DNA from 2 places in the Cohnella yongneupensis genome. Region 1 is predicted to be linked to the other one. Evidence: riboswitches for the same ligand, from Rfam matches in the RefSeq annotation. Region 1 holds a riboswitch; the other holds the start of a gene.

What was found. Region 1 has a riboswitch for cyclic di-GMP ahead of ACFPQ4_RS13410 (DUF342 domain-containing protein). Riboswitches for the same ligand answer to the same signal wherever they lie in the genome.
Region 2: it holds a riboswitch for cyclic di-GMP, as region 1 does, so the genes downstream of both, ACFPQ4_RS15655 (PilZ domain-containing protein) here and ACFPQ4_RS13410 (DUF342 domain-containing protein) in region 1, are expected to answer to the same signal.

The regions. Positions count from the first base shown of each region.
Region 1 is NZ_JBHSNC010000042.1:19,666-26,205, forward strand. It holds gene ACFPQ4_RS13400 (diguanylate cyclase) at 1-1,002, opposite strand, end outside; gene ACFPQ4_RS13405 (HD-GYP domain-containing protein) at 1,082-2,143, opposite strand; gene ACFPQ4_RS13410 (DUF342 domain-containing protein) at 2,097-3,962, opposite strand; cyclic di-GMP riboswitch class I at 4,089-4,174, opposite strand; gene ACFPQ4_RS13415 (helix-turn-helix domain-containing protein) at 4,450-4,623, shown strand; gene ACFPQ4_RS13420 (TOTE conflict system archaeo-eukaryotic primase domain-containing protein) at 5,216-6,148, shown strand; gene ACFPQ4_RS13425 (hypothetical protein) at 6,252-6,455, shown strand.
Region 2 is NZ_JBHSNC010000048.1:27,951-34,490, reverse strand. It holds gene ACFPQ4_RS15675 (alpha/beta fold hydrolase) at 1-628, shown strand, start outside; gene ACFPQ4_RS15670 (DUF6483 family protein) at 631-1,293, shown strand; gene ACFPQ4_RS15665 (class I SAM-dependent methyltransferase) at 1,290-2,477, shown strand; gene ACFPQ4_RS15660 (histidine kinase N-terminal 7TM domain-containing diguanylate cyclase) at 2,638-4,293, shown strand; cyclic di-GMP riboswitch class I at 4,390-4,477, shown strand; gene ACFPQ4_RS15655 (PilZ domain-containing protein) at 4,587-5,288, shown strand; gene ACFPQ4_RS15650 (O-antigen ligase family protein) at 5,426-6,540, shown strand, end outside.

The DNA.
Region 1 (6,540 bases):
ACCGCCTAAACGACCCGCGATGTCTTTTTCGCTTTTGCAGCCAAGAAGGCGGTGGGCGAATTCCTTCAATACAAGATCTCCAGTATCATGACCATACGTATCATTAATCCATTTGAATTTATCCAAGTCCATGATCAGTATAGCAAAGTGTTCGCCATTATTCGAAGATTGTTCAAGCGTCTCCTCCATTGCCATTCTCATTTTCCTTCGATTATACAGTCCTGTTAAGAAATCAAAGTACGCCATCTGTTCGAGCTCGAACTGCAACTGCTTTCTTTCCGTAATATCCCGCGATATAAGAACTATATCACGCACACTGCCATCGTCTGAAACGACAGGTGAGCATACGGTCTCAACCCAGATCCAATCGCCACTTTTCCCTTTTTTGCGCAGTTCCAATTGGCTAGATTCTCCGCTCTCTAATGTCTCGCTGATCAAACGCTTTAATCGAATCACATCCTCTGGATGGACGTAGTCAAAGACATTCGATTGATCAATATACCCCAGAACAGCTTCATGCGAAGGTGAGGCATATTCGACATTCCCTTCAGTATCCGTCACTTTGATCATATCTTTGGAATGCTCGGCAATGAGTCTGAATTGCTTTGCGCCCGTTGTGAATATTTCTTCTAGTCTTCTTTGTTCGGTCGTATCGATATACACGATCAGTGCACCCAATATTTCTTCAGATGGTTGACGCTTTAAGGATATAATTCGAATCAAAAAAGAATAATCATCATGAATGACCTTCTGACTGTAGGTCGTTTCCTTAGCCTGGAGCACGTGAGTAATACCAATTAGAAGATCTTCCTGATCCTTGTAAAACTCCAAATAGCTTTGATTCAAGTGCTTTCCTAGTTCTTGGAGATCATAAATCGGCGAGTCCAACCCAGTTCGATTGATAGATGTTATGATCCCTTCTTTGTTGATAATGACTGCGGGTTCGAGCATGGATTCAAAAACCAATTGATCCAGAGCGCTTGCATGAAAGAGGGCGTCCATAAGTGTAATTTCACCCGGTTAATCAGATTTTTTATTAAATGATACGCTCCAAAGCTATTGGTAATAGAGTGTCCATTCGTTACTCGTTGCTGGCAAAGCCCAAGATTTTATTTTTAGACAGCCGCAGATCATAATATTGTCCTTGGTACTCAACCAGTGGATTGATCAAGTCATCTGAATGGAGCATAACTATGCGAGCTACTCGACCGTCTGATAAAAGAACCAAATCCCCGATCATTCTGTTCATGACGTTGGTTATAAAGCATTGAACAATTATTGGATCGAATAATCCGAAAGCGCGTTGATAGATTTCTTGAAACACTTGGTATAAGGGAACTGGCTTCTTATACACCCGCTCGGAAACCATCGTATGGAAGACATCGGCAACCGCTACAATTTTGCTAAAGTACGTGATCTTATCACCACAGACCCCACAAGGATAACCGCTGCCATCTTCCCGTTCATGATGCTGAAGAGCAACTAAGGCTTGTTGTTCAGTCATGCCTGAAAGATTAGTAATCATTTCATACCCCAAGTAAGTATGGCGTTTCATTTCTGAATACTCTTCTGCACTGAGTTTATCTTCTTTTTTCAAGATCGAGTCACGGATCTTGGTTTTTCCAAGGTCATGTAGCAACCCCGCGACGGCGAGATCATTCAGTCCCTCATCTTTTAACCCCAACCATTGTCCAATTAAGTAGGAGATGACTGCAACACCGATACAATGTCGATAAGTATAATGATCCTTCTTGCTTAATTCCAATATGACGTTTAAAAGGTTTTTATTGAAACACAATTCTTTGATTTTCGGCATAACAATTTGACGGATAATTTGATTTGAAAGTTGACCGGAATTCTTCTGTATCTTTTCATAGATCGACTGAACCTCAGATATCGCTTCATCAACGATTACATCGGTAACTAGTTCGGTATCGTCTGCCCAGACCTCGATACCATGTTGACGTAGAAGTTCAAGATGGTGAATGTCCAAAATACTGTTTTTTGGCAGAAGCAAGCTGCCCTGCTCGGAATAGATATTGTTGTTTAATCTTCTCCCAATAAACCATGTATTATCGATAGGAATCACGTCTTTCTTATGCCATCTGTCTAATACTATTGCGGTCAAACGTTTTTTCTTCAACTGGTTCAAAGATGTCCATACTATACCGATCCACAATGATTTTTCCTTCAAACATTTTCTTCACAATAACTTTCTTAGCAGCTTTAAGGCTTGTCCATACCCCAGTCATCCCACCTACAAGCATTGCCGATATGGTATCTCCCGCCTCAAGTTTGGAACCCCGGCATACGGAATTGTCCAAAAAGAAAACAATGTTCCCCGCTGAATAGAGATCGCACTGGATCACTCCTTCTTTACGAATGAGAATGTCTCCATTCGACTTGAGGATTGATTTTTGCCCCTGATTGATGACAATTTGCACATTCGTTTCTTGACTTAATGCGACTCTCATATATGCTTCTTTCAGAATACGTAAGAAGTCTTCCATTCTTGGCGCAGTCATTATCTCAATCATTTTTGTTGGTTGCAGAAATAGTTCCAAGTAGTTGTTCAACTGTTGTAAATCATCTTTGTTGTAAGATCGAATACTAGAAATTACGCCTAACAATTCTTTAATAACGCTCTCAACTTGCTGATATTTGCTTTCCGTAATCAGTACTAAGACTTGTCCATAACGTACCTGCATATTTTTCTTGGCTAACTCATATAGCAATAGCTTCGTACTTTCCAGCATTTTTTCAAGTATTTCAATCAATTGTTTAGAACTGTTATAGAGCCGGTTGTAAAGCATTCCGAAATACCCTGAATACAAATTACTTCCTACTATGTTGCCTTTGACTGCGATACTGCCAGTCGCGGTCAATGTTGCATTGAAAACACTGCCAGCCACATAAATGTTTCCAAGTGACTCAATGATCATGTTGTCCGTGACATCGCCATACACGATCACATCACCAGCAAACACAATATTTCCTGTCTGCATATCAACGTTTCCTGGTACGATAAATGCCGTGTTGATATCAAAGTATTTGATCTGATTTCCAGTAACTTTAGGTCGACCTTCCTTTAGAGCAATGACGATGGAATCAGGCGTTACCTCGACAGTATCCTTTACTGCAATACGAATGTCCTTGACTGGTTCTGGAAGCAACACGTTTCCGAAAACGTCACACCCCGCCTGGCCTTCGACAGGAGGGGTCTTTTTGGCCATAACATCTCTGTTCTTGACGGAAGGAATGTTCATATGATTTTTATAGTCTATATAACCTCTGACCTCAGTGAATACGTTCTCGATATTTTTAGGGAAATATAGATCAAGTTGTGCATCTCGCCCTTGGACGGGGGCTTTACCCCTAGCAATGGTTACTGGTTGAAAAGAAGGTTGAAGTATTTCCGTTTGAATCGCTACAACATCAAGATTCATTTTTATCTTCATATTTTCAACTGCCGCAATAATATCTTGTAAACTCAACATTTCCAATACAATAGTTATATCTTCCTCAGCAGTCAAAGTCACTTTTAACGAAGGGGACTTCTCAGTTAATATCCAAGCATGTCTTTGTACCCGATTAATCGATAGATATGCTTCTATTTTGTCATCCGATATGGTTATCTCAAATAAAGGCTTTTCTTCAATTTCCCAGTTAATCACGCTTTCGGATGTAACCTTCGTCTCTTTAGAGACCTGTTTTCCATCCACCATTAACTTGACTGGTTGCGTTGCGTTAATAACCGGATACTTACCCCCATTGGAGGGGTTTCCAACAATAATCTTAGCTTGTTCAACCTTAATAGACCCATCAGTGACCACAGTATTTGCGTCTGCTGCTTGAGTAGTAGCTGAGAATGATCCAGCCTCTTCACGCACCTCAGAACTGGGAGCTTCGTCAAGTTTTTTCAACAAATTAATGATTTCTTGTTCACTGATATGTCCTGACATGGGAACACCTCACTACTAGTCAATTAGAATCTGGATTTTCGAATTTTCAATTATTGTACGGGTCTTGTGTAAGAGAAAATAAAAAAACATCCAAAGAAGTGATGTTTTAGATACGTTCACCTCACTTTCGGCAACTTGGCGACCGTAGAATCAACTTCCTTAGGCCCATAGTTTTGCGTCCCTATTTTTCAATAGGTTTGCCATTTCGATATGAGAAATATGGAGTTCATGTCATTTTTCAACAATTATCCGCATGACTGAACTTAATGCGACAATGCCCATAATAGTTAGTGTCATTTTGTATCGTTAGTACTAGTTGCGATTCAATATTACTACAAAGTTTTGCCAAAATAAACCCTTATTGTAGAGTATATTATGTGGAAATTTCCGACATTATGAATCATAATAAAAAATTTGGGGGGGTGTGATTTTGACTTTAGAATTATCTTTCGCCAAAATTCTTAAGTCCTTGAGAGTTAACCAAAAAATGTCCCAAGAGGAGCTTGCCTTTAAGAGTAACCTTGACCGGACATACATTTCAATGTTGGAAAGAGGCATTTGCCAACCGACCCTTAATACGATATTTTCATTGTCAAAGGCTCTTAACACTATGCCTTCAGAGATGTTCAAGCTTGTAGAAAATGAATATGAACTAGAATAACGGAGAGGACTGGCTATTCTGCTTAACTGATTCACAAATTGAATATCAGAGTCCAACATTAATCGAAGAATCCAAAATAAAGATCGCATTGATAAGGAATATCCAATATCAAAACGATCTTTTATCAAGTTGCCTCCTGACAGATTATAGTAACTCTCTCGATAACTGAACCCCATCCTTTAGTCAGCAATGTATAGCCACTGTTCTAGGAGAGTATTGCGAAAATTGATGATCTCTTCCATCTCAAGATATAATTCATAATGGGCTTGTGATAACTCACTTTTTAGTAAATTCTCAATCTCCCGCTGCATCCCACTATTAAATATTGATTCAAATTATGCTTAACCGTCTCTTCTACTATAAGTTGGAGAGTCGGTTATTCATATCAATCTTATCCCCTATGATAGAATAGAGATACGACCAAATCCTCTTATTTCTGGAGACAGTATGAGTAATGACCTGGAGCAACAATTATTTAAGGCTTTGAAAGAAATAGAAGCTCTTAAACAGGAGAATCGTTCCCTAAAGCTCCAACTTTCCAATTATACAAATCTAGAGGAAACGATACCTCCGACGCAATCTTTATCTAAAAATAGCCTTATTCCGTTCTCTATTTCGTGGGAGAGAGGATGTCTATCCCGTTCGATGGACGAACAAAGCCGGAAAATCCGGGTATTCACCAGCTTGTCAGAATGAGTGGACGGTTGTTTGCAAAAAGCTGCAAATCAAATGCTCGGAATGTGTACATCAAGCATTTGAATCTATTTCAAATGAAATTATCTCCCGGCATCTCGATGCTAAGAAAAATCGAACCATAGGTTTATATCCTATGCTTCAAGATGAGACTTGTTGGTTTCTTGCCATGGATTTCGATAAGCACAATTGGCAGCAAGATGCTGTTGCTGTATTGGAAACCTGCAAGGAATGGCAGATTCCGAGTGCACTTGAGCGGTCTCGTTCGGGAAATGGCGGGCATGTTTGGTTCTTCTTCAATCAACCGATTGAGGCCGAAATCGCAAGGAAATTGGGATGCGCCATATTAACAAAGACGATGGAACGCCGGTACCAGATTTCATTAGATTCATATGATAGATTGTTTCCGAACCAAGATACGCTGCCAAAAGGCGGCTTTGGAAACTTGATTGCGCTTCCTCTTCAGGGAGTCCCTCGCAAGGAAGGAAATAGTGTATTCGTAGACGAGACTTTCCAGCCATATGAGGATCTGTGGAGTTATCTAGCCGGAATGGAGAAGCTTCCGATAGATCGAGTTCAGCATTTAGTTTATGAAATGACAAAAGAAGGTTCTTTGCTCAGCACCGGTGCTTGGAACGAAACTGACGAGCAGGATCTGCCCTGGACAAAAACGGGGGCTAGTAAACATTCCGCTTTAATTTCGGGTGCGTTGCCGTCACAAGTAAACGTCGTCCATTCCAATATGATCTATATCGAAAAAAAAGGATCTGCCATCTGCCTTCATCAAGCAGCTTCAAAATTTGGCTACGTTTCAGAATCCGGATTTTTATAAGGCGCAAGCCATGAGGCTTCCCACGTATGGTAAGCCGAGGGTTATCGGTTGCTACGAGGATTATACAAAGTATATCGCCTTACCGAGAGGCTGTTTCGAAATAATGATGGACTTGATGAACGCCCATCGAATTGAGGTAATTATTACAGATGAACGTAACTGCGGAAATGCAATCGATGCTGCCTTCACCGGGACGCTTTCCATGCTGCAAGACGGCGTGGCGCGGTCTATGTTGGCACATAACACTGGAATACTTTCGGCAACCGCTGCCTTTGGGAAAACCGTACCACCTCTACTACAAGCGTAGAGTAGTTATAGAATGGTAATTCAGTAGTTCGGATGTAAAATTAATCATTGAATTTTACATATAAATAAAATAGATTATAGAAAAA
Region 2 (6,540 bases), on a different contig from region 1:
ACATGGCGATTCGGCCGCATCCGATGGCGCTTACGCCATGGAAATGCTAGCGGAGGATACGGTGCAATTATTGGATAGCCTTGGCGTAGCGAAAACGTTCCTGTTCGGTCACTCCTTGGGCGGTTATGCGACGTTGGCGTTCGCCGAACGGTACGCGCAGAGGCTCATCGGCTTCGGATTAGTCCATTCGACTTCGTATCCGGACACGGAAGAGGCCAAAGCAAACCGGGACAAAGCGGCTGACGCCATAGGCAAAGACGGCATCGAGCCGTTCGTGAACGGGCTCATTCCGAAGCTGTTCGCGCCGGAGCATCGAAGCGAGCAGAACGCGAGCGTCAAGAAGGCGCTCGAAATCGGCTACGGAACTTCGCCGCAAGGGGCGATCGGTTGCGCGTTAGGCATGCGGGACAGACCGGACCGCACGACCGTGCTCGAGACAACGGAGGTGCCGGTACTCCTTCTTGCCGGCGAGGAAGATGAAGTCATTCCCGCGGATAGAAGATTCCCGGCGTCCGGCGCCACCATAACGCCGGTTACGCTATCGAACGTGGGCCACATGGGCATGATGGAGCATCCGAAAGCATTCGCCGAAGCGATCGTATCTTTCGTTCAAGGGACGGGGAACTGAAGATGCTGGAAAGAGATTATTTGATGCGATTGATTTCGCAGGCTGCGTCGGTACTCGGCCGATCGATGGGCTTAAGGGAGCATATGAAGCAGCAAGAAGCGCTCGAGATGATCGATGAGTTCCTTAGCAAGGAGCTGCGACTTCGATCTCGGTTGGCTATGGGGTTAACGGACGAACAATTGCTGCAAATGCTGACCGTCGGCGGCGTTCCGAACGCGGAATCGGTTGCGGTAATCGCCGCTTGTCTGCAAGAGGAAGCGATTTTGCTGGCCGATCTCGGCCAAGCCGATCAAGCGATTCCGCGTTATGCGAAGGCGCTTAGATTGAATTTGTACTTGCTGCGGGAAAACGTAGAGATCGAAGGCTGGAATCTCGGAGCCCGAGCGGAGGAGTTGCTGGAGGCTCTGTCTCCTTATCGGCTCGACGTCGAGACGAAGCGTGCCATCTGGTCATGGCACGAATCGAACGCCAGCTTCGCGGACGCGGAGGATTTGTTGTACGAGTTATTCGAGGAAACGGGCGTCACTGCCCGAGAAGGCGAAGAATTTTATGCGCGGTTATCCGCCATTCCGGACGATGGCTTAATTGCCGGGGGCATGCCGCGGAACGAATTAGAGGAAGGGCGCAGGCAATGGCAGGCGCTGGTGAAGGAGAATATCGGATGAATGACATAAAGACGAGCGCAAGCCGTACTCGTTCGGCGGAATGGGAAGACTTCCTGGACGAGCTTGTTTCCGAAGGCAAGCTGTTGCAGGCTTCGTTCAGCGGTCCGCGCGACAAAAGCCTCGAACGATCCCGCAAGCTGACGGTTCGCCCGATCAAGCTGAAGAACGGCTTGTTTTATCAATTCGAAAGTCAGTTGAACAACAAGGCGTATCACGATAACGTCCCCGCGGAGCGCCTTAAGGAGCAACTCCAAGCCGCTATGTCGCAGTATAAGCAAGCGTTGATCAAGACGCCGGATGCCGACGTTCAAGTGCTCGCGAACAAGAAGGGGGCATTGTCCCTTCTCGCTAACAAACCAACGGCAAAGGCGACGGAAGGGCCCCTCGCGCATAACCGCAGCAAATCTTACGTCATTCCGGATGGCGAACCGGTCGCGTTCCTGATTGCCCTGGGCGTCATGACGCAGGACGGCAAAGTCGTTAAAGCCAAGTACGATAAGTTTCGGCAGATCAACCGGTTTCTCGAAATGGTGTCCGACGTAATCCCGGAATTGCCTAAGGGCAAGGAGCTAACGATCGTCGATTTCGGCTGCGGCAAGTCGTATTTAACGTTCGCGCTGTACTACCTCTTGGCGATCAAGGAGCAGTTGCCCGTTCGCATCATAGGTCTGGACCTGAAAGAAGACGTAATCGCGGATTGCGCCAAACTAGCCGAACGTCTTCAATGGGACAAGCTTGCGTTCTCCGTGGGCGATATTTCGAAGTACGAAGGGTTGGACAGCGTAGACATGGTCGTGACGCTTCATGCTTGCGACACTGCAACCGATGCCGCGCTGCTTAAAGCGATCGGCTGGAACGCGAGCGTAATTTTATCCGTGCCTTGTTGCCAGCATGAGTTGTTCCGCCAGTTGTCTCAGCCGCTGCTGAAGCCGCTCTTGAAGCACGGCATTCTCAAAGAGCGGTTCGCCGCGCTCGTTACCGATGCCGTCCGCGCGAACCTCTTGGAAGTCGCCGGGTATCGTACCCAGTTGCTTGAATTCATCGACATGGAGCATACGCCTAAAAACATCCTCATCCGAGCGGTCAAAGGTCGTAAAACGGATTCCGCGGAATCGATTCAAGAATATAGAGCATTTAAAGAATTATTGGGAATAACCCCTTTCATGGAAGAGTTATTGAAATAAATAAGGCTATTGATCCATACAACAAGGCGAAAAGTCCCGAAAAAACGATAAAATTCGCATAAATTAATGGCTAAAACTGGAATCTACGCTGTCGCAATATAGCGCGATATGGTAAAATTGGGCTTGTATTCACATTACGGTTGATGGAAGAGTGAATGCCTTGGCGTTTATTAGGCCCGACTTTATTTTATTCGCGTTTTTGTTTTGCCTATTCGTCGGCGTTATCGCGTTTAATCGTATTACGTCGACGCACAAAGTATATTTGGCCTTCCATTTTATTATGATGATGTGGCCGCTCGGCCAATTTTCCGTCAGAATGACGGATATTCCCGAGTATCAGCTTTTCTTTATCAATATGTCCTTCGTCGCGATGGGCATGCTCGGACCCGGCTGGTTGGTTTTCGTGTTTTTCCTGACAGGAAGAGGCTCTCAGTTGAAGCCTAGCAAGTTGTTGCTCTACATTTCCCCTTCGATCTTATGCATTATCGTTTCCATGTGGAATCCGGACCATATTTTCATGTCGCCGGTGAGCGGCAGCTATCTGGAACGAATGTACGGACCGATGTTCTGGTTGTTAGTCCTCGTGCAGTTCGCCTATTTCTTTACCGCGCTCATGAATATGTTCCAGGCGATGAAGGCTGTGACCGCGGTCTATCAGCGCAAGCAGCTGGCTTTGGCGCTGATCGGGATGTTCGTGCTCACGGGCTTCGGCTTGCTCGACGTGCTCGTCAATGTGCTTCTAGATCGTTGGTTGCCCGTCGTGCCGGGGTTGACGGCATCCGGTATTTTGCTGTCGGATTTGTGCTTCGTCATCGCGATTTACCGTTTCGGCATGCTCGATCTTCTCAGCATGGCGCAGCGGGATTTAATCGAACATATGACGACGGGCATTATCGTAATCGACGACAACTGCAAAGTGCTCGAAATCAATCGGGGCGTATCTCCGTTCGTCCAGACATCCAAAGGCGAAGTGTTCGAGATGGACAAGTTTCTGTCGCCGATGCAAACGCAAGGCGAAGTATACGAATTTCTGTATCGCTATAACCATCATCCATACGAAAGAATTCAAATGGAATATGCGATCCAGGACGCTGCCGGCAGGCACGTGTCGATTCAAATTTCGCCGATATTGGACGAGCGCAAGTCGTTGCTCGGACGCATGATTACGTTCCACGACGTTTCGGAGCTACGCAAGCTAGTCGATGAGATGAACCGCAAGAACGAGGCGCTGCACGAGCGGAACTTGGAGCTGATCACGATTCAAGAGGAGCTGTTCCGGGTCAATACGAAGCTGGAGCAGATGGCGATTACGGACGTTCTTACGGGATGCTATAACCGAAGGTATTTATTGCAGCAGATGGAGCACGAAGTACTGCTCAACGTTCGTTATCAAATCCCGTTCTCGGTATTTTTGTTCGATATCGATTTCTTCAAGCAAATCAACGATCGCCATGGGCATTTGGTCGGTGACGAAGTGCTCCGAAGCATCGCCGATATTGTACGCTCGAAGCTTCGCAGGACGGATATATTGGCTAGATATGGCGGCGAAGAGTTCACGGTCTATTTGCCGCATACGAATCGCGAACAGGCGGAGCTTTTGGCCGACCGGATCATGCATGCGGTAAGCTCGAACATAGTTATGGCTGGAGATGAGCAGGTACAAGTGACGATCAGCATGGGCGTCGTCTCCGAATATAGCGAAGAAGTCAGTATCGAAGACCCGAAAGAGTACTTACGAGATCTGTTCAGTCGGGTGGACGCGGCACTGTACAAAGCCAAAAACGAAGGTCGAAATCGCGTAGTAACTGCCTATTAATACCAGCGCGAAAAATAGCGTTTTTTTAGAAATAATAGTTACTTAGGTCTCGCAATTGTGTTACAATCATTTCCAAGATATAAGCGATAGAAGTGGCTACGATAATGGCAAACTTGCTGAAAGGCAAGGACGCAAAGCTACAGGGTCTAATGTTCGCGAGAACGATGACAGCCTGGCTGCCGATGAGTCCCGTACGCGGGGATTATTAGGTATATCAGGCAGCTTCCCTTACGGAGGCCGCCTTTTTTTTAGATCGAAACGAGATTCTGCGGAATCGGAGAGGTGGTTAGCGGATGTCTCAAGCTGAAAATTCGAAACCGGTAGCAGCGGATGATAGAGATCTTCTGCCCTTAAACGTACTGTTACACTGCCGGACCGTCGTAGAGAGCGCGAACGTCGTCACGACGGGCGTAATGACTCACGTCGAAGGCGAGCTGTTCGAAGTCGAATTGCACGATTTCGAACAATTCGAATTGGGCGAGACGGTTAAGATTACCGTTTATTCTCCAGCAGGATTGCAGTCCATCCAGTCCATCGTATTCGCAAAATACGAAGGCGCGATCGCGCTGCTCCAACCGCCGAATTTGCAAAAGCGATTCAAGGAAAGACGCGAGCATCCGCGCATCTCGATTAACGGCAACGCGCAAGTGTTTAGCGCCGTAGCGGAGACGGGCGAGGAAATTCGGTTGGAACAACCGCTAGAGCTCACGGTTCATGACATCAGCCTTTCCGGTATCGGATTCTCGGGACCGGATGCAACTCAAATTAACCGCAACATGAAGCTTAAGGCGATTGTGGAAATCGGCTTCGGCTTCAGCTGCGAGCTAGAAATCATTCGTCGCGAGAGACAGGAAGACAAAGTGCTTCTCGGGGCGAAAATGCACGTTATAGAGCCGGATATGATGCGTCCGCTCAGGGCGATGATCTTGCGGCATCAAGTGGAAAAGCATGCGGAGCTTCGCCGGGAATCTCAGAAAAAACGGTTCATTAAGTGACGAACGGTCGATTGGCATCGCTATAATAAGGAACGAAAGGCCCCTAGCGGGCCTTTTTTTAATTGATTGCGCACCTTAACCTAGAGGAATAACGTCTATTCTTAAGACTAGAGAGCAAGGTTACTCGGAGGGATAGCGTGAGAAAGTCGCGTTTGGAGGACGGAATACGGGGACTGCAGCGGCTAGCCGCGCCCCTTGGATTCGGGTTCGTCGTTATTACGCTCGGCTGGGCGGCTTATCGGTCAGGGTTATTTTTCGATAGCGATCTTTACGGTCTCGCGCGAATGCTATTCATCGGCGGGTTATTGTGGGCCTTGTTCGTACCGATCAGGGGAAGAACGTTGGACGTTATGCCGGGGATGATTTTCCCGCTTAGTTTATCCGCGCTATATGCCTTAACGCTGCTGGCTAATCCGGTTTCCGTTCAAGGATCGACGGACGCCGCGCTTCGCTGGTTAGCTTATGCGTGCTGGGCAATGCTGCTGGCGGCGATCTGGCGCAAGGAAAGCAACCGTCAATGGGGCAAGGCGGCTATTCAAGCGACGGGTGTATTCGTGCTTGTCAGCGGTTGGTTAGGCTGGTTCGGCGCGTACGCGCATCCCGAAATCGTGCTCAGGTTCAACGATCCCGAGCTTTCGGCTACGGGAACGCGGCTCGCGGGCTTCTTTCAATATCCGAACGCGTACGGCGCCCTATTGGCGACGTTCCTGCTCATGCAGCTGCAAGCTTGGACCGCCGTTGACAGTAAGCGTTGGCAAAGCCGGCTTGCCGCTTGGACTGCCGTTTTTTATGGCGGGGCCTTACTGCTAACCGAGTCGCGAGGCGCGTATGCCGCGTTGGTGCTCGGACTTGCGATAGCATTCGGGAGCGCGAAGGCTGGCAGCCGGGTCAAATGGGTGCTTGCCGTAAGCATGACCGCCGCGGGCTCCACGCTGCTGGCGCTTCTCGCGTGGCACTGGATGCCGTCGGCGGAAGGCGGGGGAGCACATCCATCCTGTGCAGGAATGGTCGGGGTAACGGTATGCGGTTTATTAGGCGGAGCAGCGTTCGCACGCGTACGCGGAAGGCTTACAGCCGGTGAAGGAAAGGCTGCCAAAGGACCATTGCCGAGATGGCTTCCATGGGCGACATCGCTGATCGGAGCCGCTGCTTTATGCTGGCTTTGGATAAGCTCGGAAGGCGAACGGCTGTCCGGCCATTTCCAGACGGCTGCGTCTCGCTGGTTGTTCTATAAGGACGCGTGGGGGATGTT